Regions from separate parts of the Streptomyces sp. NBC_00328 genome, predicted to be linked through region 2. Evidence: riboswitches for the same ligand, from Rfam matches in the RefSeq annotation. Region 2 holds a riboswitch; the other holds the start of a gene.
The links. Region 2 has a riboswitch for ZMP and ZTP ahead of OG485_RS01335 (bifunctional 5,10-methylenetetrahydrofolate dehydrogenase/5,10-methenyltetrahydrofolate cyclohydrolase). Riboswitches for the same ligand answer to the same signal wherever they lie in the genome.
Positions count from the first base shown of each region.

Region 1: another riboswitch for ZMP and ZTP. It lies ahead of OG485_RS42505 (bifunctional 5,10-methylenetetrahydrofolate dehydrogenase/5,10-methenyltetrahydrofolate cyclohydrolase); the one in region 2 lies ahead of OG485_RS01335 (bifunctional 5,10-methylenetetrahydrofolate dehydrogenase/5,10-methenyltetrahydrofolate cyclohydrolase).

Region 1 is NZ_CP108013.1:9,624,108-9,627,869, reverse strand. It holds gene OG485_RS42505 (bifunctional 5,10-methylenetetrahydrofolate dehydrogenase/5,10-methenyltetrahydrofolate cyclohydrolase) at 401-1,267, opposite strand; ZMP/ZTP riboswitch at 1,289-1,374, opposite strand; gene OG485_RS42500 (hypothetical protein) at 1,658-2,164, shown strand; gene OG485_RS42495 (IS5 family transposase) at 2,106-2,912, opposite strand.
Region 2 is NZ_CP108013.1:343,144-346,905, reverse strand. It holds gene OG485_RS01340 (PP2C family protein-serine/threonine phosphatase) at 1-1,056, shown strand, start outside; ZMP/ZTP riboswitch at 1,948-2,033, shown strand; gene OG485_RS01335 (bifunctional 5,10-methylenetetrahydrofolate dehydrogenase/5,10-methenyltetrahydrofolate cyclohydrolase) at 2,055-2,921, shown strand; gene OG485_RS01330 (hypothetical protein) at 3,366-3,762, opposite strand, start outside.

The DNA of each region.
Region 1 (3,762 bases), 9.3 Mb from region 2:
CAGCGCAGGTCAGGTCAGGTCAGGTCAGGTCAGGTCAGGTGGCGATCTTCACGATGAAGCCGTCATCCATTCCGTCGATGATGCGGTTCTTGGCGTAGAAGCTCTTCAGGATGTTGCCGCCCCGTCTGGTTGTCGTCGCCCGGGATCGGCTTCGCGGAGAAGTTGAACTCTCTTGCCTCCGGGTCGTAGTAGTGCTCAGCAGCCCCTGCCCGCACCGGGCACGAGCCGAGGCACCCGCCTAGGCCGGCTGACACTCGGCGGATCCGCGTCCTCGGCGGCTCACCGCCCTCACGGGTGGCGAGCCGCTGTCAGAACGAACTGTCAGCCAGCCCGATTACGAGGTCTTCCATTCCGAGCGGGACCCTTCTGGCCTGGTGCCAAGGGGCTGCTGGTCAGGAGGTCATCGGTGCTGGATTCCGAGCTGGTTCGCGGCGGCGTCCACGGTCTGCGCCAGCAGGACGGCGATGGTCATCGGCCCGACGCCGCCGGGCACCGGAGTGATCAGACAGGCGCGGGTGCGGGCGGTGTCGAAGTCCACGTCGCCGACGTTGCCCGGGTTGTATCCGGCGTCGATCACCACCGCGCCGGGCTTGATGTCCTCACCCCGGATCAACCGGGGCCGTCCCACGGCCGCTACCACGACGTCTGCTTCCCGGACGATCGCCGACAGGTCCGCTGTGCGGGAGTGGCAGTACGTCACCGTTGCGTTCTTGGCGAGCAGGAGCATCCCGGCCGGCTTGCCAAGAATCGGGCTGCGGCCCACCACGACGGCGTGCTTGCCGGCGAGGTCGACGTCGTACGCCTCCAGCAGTCGCATGATTCCGCCTGGAGTGCAGGACATAAAGCCCGGCAGCGCGAAGCTCATCGCGGCGAACGAATGCATGGTGACCCCGTCGACATCCTTCTCCGGGGCGATGGCCTCGAACGCCGCTCGCTCGTCGATGTGTGGGCCGCAAGGGTGCTGGAGCAGGATGCCGTGCACGTCCGGATCGCCGGACAGGCCGGCGAGGGTGTCGATCAGTTCGGCGGTCGTGGTGGTGGCGGGCAAAGCGATGTGCCGGGACTGGATGCCCGCCTTCGCGCACCGCGCCCGTTTCATGCGGACGTAGGTGGCCGACGCGGGGTCCTCCCCCACCAGCACCGTCGCGAGACAGGGGCTGGTTCCCCCACGCCGTGAGATCTCTGCCGCCTTGACAGCAGCCTCTTCGATGATGCGTTCGGCGAGGTTGGTGCCGTCCATGAGCTGGGCCGTCCGAGTCGCGGACATCGTTGCCTCCAGGCGTTGCTGACCACTCGCCCAGGCGCACGGCAACGACGTCTCGTCAGACCGCTCCCCGGTGGTGCTCCACCTCAGCGCCAGTCACGGCCCACGCCACACTGTAGTAGACGCAGCATGCTCACACCGGTCAGCGTTCTCTTCCCAGTTGGGGAGCGACTCGCCACGGTCCGTCCCCTTTCCGGACCGACGTCCATTCTCGTCAGCGTTCCCGTGCCGCTTGCGCTCGACGATGGCCACTTGACATCCTCCCCCTCTTAGAGGTCGTTCTCTTTCCGAACCTTGTGTGCGGATTCCGCTGGTCAGACATGGGATGGCATCTGTCGCGGAAGTCTCGGCTTGTTGCCGGTCGAGATGTTGCGGGGGTGGCGGATGCCGTCGATGCGGGCGGTTCTGGAAGCGCGGCGGAAGGCCGCGGTGGTGCGGGTGGAGGAGCTCGAAGCCGAACTGGAGCGGGTGCGGGCGGACTTGGCGGACGCCGAAGAAGTCCTCAGGCGTCGGGTGATCGGGCTCGAGCAGTATCTGGAGGCGCTGGCCGAGGAGGAAGCGCCGGCCGTGGTGGTCGGCGGGCCGTCGCGGAAGAAGCCGGTGGGTCCGCGCCGTGCGGTGCCGCATCGGGAGAACGCGGTCGGGGTCGAGGATCTGTCGGTGGACTACCGGGCGGTGATGGCTGCCGCGGCGGAGGCCGGAGTCGAGGGGTTGGGTGCCCGGCGGACAGCGGTGGTACTCGGCTGGGACAGTGCCTCCGTCTCACGCGTCGAGGGTGCGAGAGCACGGTTGAAGAGGCTGGTGGAACGGGGCTGGCTGGTGGAGGCGAAGCCGGGAAGGTTCACGACGCCGCCGTCGGAACAGGTTGATCATGTCGGGCGGCCAGACGGCGGCTCATGAGTGCGATCATCGACCAGCGGATGACGGCTTCGCTGGTGTCGGTGCGTCGCTCGTAGTCCCGGACCAGACGCCGGCTGCGCAGGAGCCAGGCGAAGGATCTTTCGACGACCCAGCGGCGGGGCAGTGCCTGGAAACCTTGGACGTCCTCATGACGGCGGACGACGTCGAGGACGAGCCCGAGATGCCGGCTGGTCCAGTCGGTGAGGTGGCCGGTGTAGCCGCCGTCGGCCCAGACCCGCGTCAGCCGCCGAAAGCCCTCCTTTGCCGCGGGCAGAAGGATCCGGGCGGCGTCCCGGTCGGTCGTGGACGCCGGTGTGACCAGCACGTTCAGCAGAAGTCCGAGCGTGTCGGTGAGCAGATGCCGCTTGCGCCCGTTGATCTTCTTGCCCGCGTCGAACCCGCGTGAGGCGTGGGCGACGGTGGCGTCCGCCTTCACCGACTGCGAGTCCACGACCGCGGCACTGGGTTCCGGGCCGCGGCCCTCGCTGGTGCGGACGGCCTCACGGAGCCGTTCGTGCAACTCGGTCACGAGGCCGGCGTCCCGCCAGCGGGCGAAGAAGGCGTAGACACGCGGCCAGGGCGGGAAGTCGGACGGCATCGCCCGCCACTTGATGCCGTTGTCGACGAGGTAGCGCACCGCGTCGATCATCTGCCGGTGGCAGTAGCCCTCCGGTCGGCCGCCCCGGCCTGCCAGCCAGCCCGGAACTGGCAGCAGATCCTTCACCAGAGCCCACTCGGAATCGCTCATGTCCGAGCCGTACCGGGGCCGGCGATCCGGCCGGTCGGCCGCGTTCCCGAACCTGTGGGCGAGGCAGTCACACCCACGAGTGGACCAACTGGACTCGGCAACCGTGACCACGCGACACTTCGACAACAGGGCCTCTTGCTTCTCGCTGGACTCGACATCCGCGAGCTACCAAGAGGCCCTTCTTCCATGCCTGCACACAGAACAACTCACCCGAACCAGGCCCCTGTTCGAACCCCACCGATCACACGGCCGGATAGAGAACAGCCAGTTAAACGAGGGGGATTCCAACCCGGCTGGGTTGGGGTTCACGGACGCTCGACCGCTGTTCGGGCGGTGTCGTCCCTCCGGCACCGGCTGAGCGCCGGGGGCGGGGAATCCCGCCCTGTCCTGCCGCGACGTTGACTGCTGCGTTCTCATCGGCGTTGCACCCCCACCACCCGGTACCCCCGCAGCACCCGGGCCCCCACAGACCGCGCCCGCGCACATCCTGCCCAGCCTCGCCATCCCCCCTCCGTCCTCGCCTCCGTCGACCTCACCGAAACCAGAGGAGCCACCGTCCTCACCGAACTACAAACCCCCCACCCCACCCCCTAACCACCAACCCCACCAGCAACTCCCAGACGTACGGCGCCACGACGCCGCCGGCAGCCTGGGGAGGCCAAGCGCGTCGCCGAACTCGAAACGCCGCTCACACACGTCCGAGCCGGCAAAACCCTGCCGGTACCGGCGGGCGACATGATCGTGCAAGGCGAAGACCTCGGCACCTGGATCCGACGCAGCGGCTCGAGGAGGGCCGGGAGGTCGTGGGTCTGCGACTGGGTGGGGGTTGGACAACACCCGACGCAGAGCC
Region 2 (3,762 bases):
CCGGATGCCGGCGGCGTGCGGAATCTGCACGCCTCCCTGCACCGGGTCCTGCGCTCGAAAGAGCCGGACACGATGGCGCCGATGAAGTACGACATTCCCGTGGCCGACCGGCCCGGCGTGTTCGTGGAGCGGTGGTGGTCCGCGATCAACACCCCGGTGCTCGGGCCGGACGGGCAGGTGGAGTGGATCCTCCACCGGGGGGAGGACGTGACCTCGTTCATCCGTTCCCACCCCCGCCTGCGAGAAGGCGGTGCGCTCAGCGACGTGGAGGCGCGGGAGGTCGAACTGTACGCACGGGCGCTTGAGCTCAAACGACTGAACGAGGAACTGCGCCAAGCCCACGCCCGGGAACGCCAGGTCGCTCTCACCTTGCAGGAGGCCATGCTCCACTCGCCACATCTGGCCCGGCACCGGGACACCGCGGTGCGCTACCTGCCCGCCGCCGGGTCGCTGAACGTGTGCGGCGACTGGTACGACGTGGTCGACCTGCCGGAGGACAGATTCGCCGTGGCGGTCGGCGACGTCGTCGGCCACGGCCTGGAGGCCGCCGCCGTCATGGGCATGCTCCGCAGCGCGTTGTCCGTGGTCGTCCGGGCCGTCGAACGGCCCGCGAGGGCCCTGGACGTCCTGGGCCTGTACGCACGCGACGTGGGGGGTGCGCTGGCCACCACTGTCGTCCAAGCCGTCGTCGACACCCGCGCTCGCCGCATCATGTACAGCAGCGCCGGCCACCCGCCCCCCATCCTGGTCCACCCGGACGGCACCTTCGACCTTCTCGACCGGGCCACCGACCCTCCGCTGGGAGCCCGCACCAAACACGTCCCCCACCCCCAGGCTGACCTGCCCTACACCCGCGGCGACACCTTCGTCCTCTACACCGACGGCCTCATCGAACGCCGCGGCGAGGACATCGACGCCAGCCTGCAACGCCTCACCGACGCGCTCGCCCGCCATGCCCGCCAGGAACCCGAACGCCTTGCCGACGCCCTGCTCGCGGACCTCGGCGTCAGCAGCGGCGCCCGCGACGACGTCGCCCTGATCGTCATCCGACTATGACCCGCGCGCCACCAGCGGACGCGCCACAGGTTGCGCATCCCGCCACGGAGCGAGGCCGTCCCGGCGCAGCGCGCTGCGCTCCTTGCGTCTTTGGACCACGTCGACCGCGACCGGGTCCTCACCTCTCGGTGGGCTGTCGGCCCGGGGAGGGGGTGTGCTGGGTTTCGTGGTCGGTGCCCAGGATGCCGTGTTGCTTGCGCGCGGCATGGACGCCCCGGCGGGCTGGGAGTGGTGCATGCGAACGGGTGCCCCGGTTCCCCTTGTGGTGCTCTGCTGGTGCGGCCTTGACGCCGTGCTGGCGTGCTGTCGGGGGGCTGGTCGGTGCGCGGGGTGGGGGAGCTGCTGGTGGGGGAGTTGGTGGTGTGTTTCGGCGCGGGGTGCTGGTGCTGGTGCTGGTGGGGTTGGTGGTTAGGGGGTGGGGTGGGGGGTTTGTAGTTCGGTGAGGACGGTGGCTCCTCTGGTTTCGGTGAGGTCGACGGAGGCGAGGACGGAGGGGATGGCGAGGCTGGGCAGGATGTGCGCGGGCGCGGTCTGTGGGGGCCCGGGTGCTGTGGGGGTACCGGGTGGTGGGGGTGCAACGCCGATGAGAACGCAGCAGTCAACGTCGCGGCAGGACAGGGCGGGATTCCCCGCCCCCGGCGCTCAGCCGGTGCCGGAGGGACGACACCGCCCGAACAGCGGTCGAGCGTCCGTGAACCCCAACCCAGCCGGGTTGGAATCCCCCTCGTTTAAGAGGGGGAGGATGTCAAGTGGCCATCGTCGAGCGCAAGCGGCACGGGAACGCTGACGAGAATGGACGTCGGTCCGGAAAGGGGACGGACCGTGGCGAGTCGCTCCCCAACTGGGAAGAGAACGCTGACCGGTGTGAGCATGCTGCGTCTACTACAGTGTGGCGTGGGCCGTGACTGGCGCTGAGGTGGAGCACCACCGGGGAGCGGTCTGACGAGACGTCGTTGCCGTGCGCCTGGGCGAGTGGTCAGCAACGCCTGGAGGCAACGATGTCCGCGACTCGGACGGCCCAGCTCATGGACGGCACCAACCTCGCCGAACGCATCATCGAAGAGGCTGCTGTCAAGGCGGCAGAGATCTCACGGCGTGGGGGAACCAGCCCCTGTCTCGCGACGGTGCTGGTGGGGGAGGACCCCGCGTCGGCCACCTACGTCCGCATGAAACGGGCGCGGTGCGCGAAGGCGGGCATCCAGTCCCGGCACATCGCTTTGCCCGCCACCACCACGACCGCCGAACTGATCGACACCCTCGCCGGCCTGTCCGGCGATCCGGACGTGCACGGCATCCTGCTCCAGCACCCTTGCGGCCCACACATCGACGAGCGAGCGGCGTTCGAGGCCATCGCCCCGGAGAAGGATGTCGACGGGGTCACCATGCATTCGTTCGCCGCGATGAGCTTCGCGCTGCCGGGCTTTATGTCCTGCACTCCAGGCGGAATCATGCGACTGCTGGAGGCGTACGACGTCGACCTCGCCGGCAAGCACGCCGTCGTGGTGGGCCGCAGCCCGATTCTTGGCAAGCCGGCCGGGATGCTCCTGCTCGCCAAGAACGCAACGGTGACGTACTGCCACTCCCGCACAGCGGACCTGTCGGCGATCGTCCGGGAAGCAGACGTCGTGGTAGCGGCCGTGGGACGGCCCCGGTTGATCCGGGGTGAGGACATCAAGCCCGGCGCGGTGGTGATCGACGCCGGATACAACCCGGGCAACGTCGGCGACGTGGACTTCGACACCGCCCGCACCCGCGCCTGTCTGATCACTCCGGTGCCCGGCGGCGTCGGGCCGATGACCATCGCCGTCCTGCTGGCGCAGACCGTGGACGCCGCCGCGAACCAGCTCGGAATCCAGCACCGATGACCTCCTGACCAGCAGCCCCTTGGCACCAGGCCAGAAGGGTCCCGCTCGGAATGGAAGACCTCGTAATCGGGCTGGCTGACAGTTCGTTCTGACAGCGGCTCGCCACCCGTGAGGGCGGTGAGCCGCCGAGGACGCGGATCCGCCGAGTGTCAGCCGGCCTAGGCGGGTGCCTCGGCTCGTGCCCGGTGCGGGCAGGGGCTGCTGAGCACTACTACGACCCGGAGGCAAGAGAGTTCAACTTCTCCGCGAAGCCGATCCCGGGCGACGACAACCAGACGGGGCGGCAACATCCTGAAGAGCTTCTACGCCAAGAACCGCATCATCGACGGAATGGATGACGGCTTCATCGTGAAGATCGCCACCTGACCTGACCTGACCTGACCTGACCTGACCTGCGCTGCGGCGGGAGCGACCCTGGCACCGGCCGCTCCCGCTGCAGCCGGTTCACGATTCGGCGGGCCAGAACTGCACGAGGTAGCGCTCCACACCGTGGCCGGTGCCCTCGCCTTCCGACAGGGCTGCGGCCTCGGCCCGGCCCGCACAGTGGACCCGGACGCGCCACGAACCGCCCGAATCCGCCAGCGTGATCAGGTCGTCCATCCGGCCCGTGTGCATGGACCACACGGCTACCTGACCACTGGCCGACTCGAAGTCGGCCTCGGCCACCTCATCCCAGTCGGCCCGTTCCTGCTGGGGCGGAGGCCCGTCCCACACTTCGACGCCGACCACGGCGGTATGGGTATGGCCACCGCTGGTGATGTCCAGACGTCCCGGGTGAGTGCTGAGGAACGCACGCCGGTTGAAGTCGTCCGGGAAGGGGACCGGCAGATCCGCGTCGCCG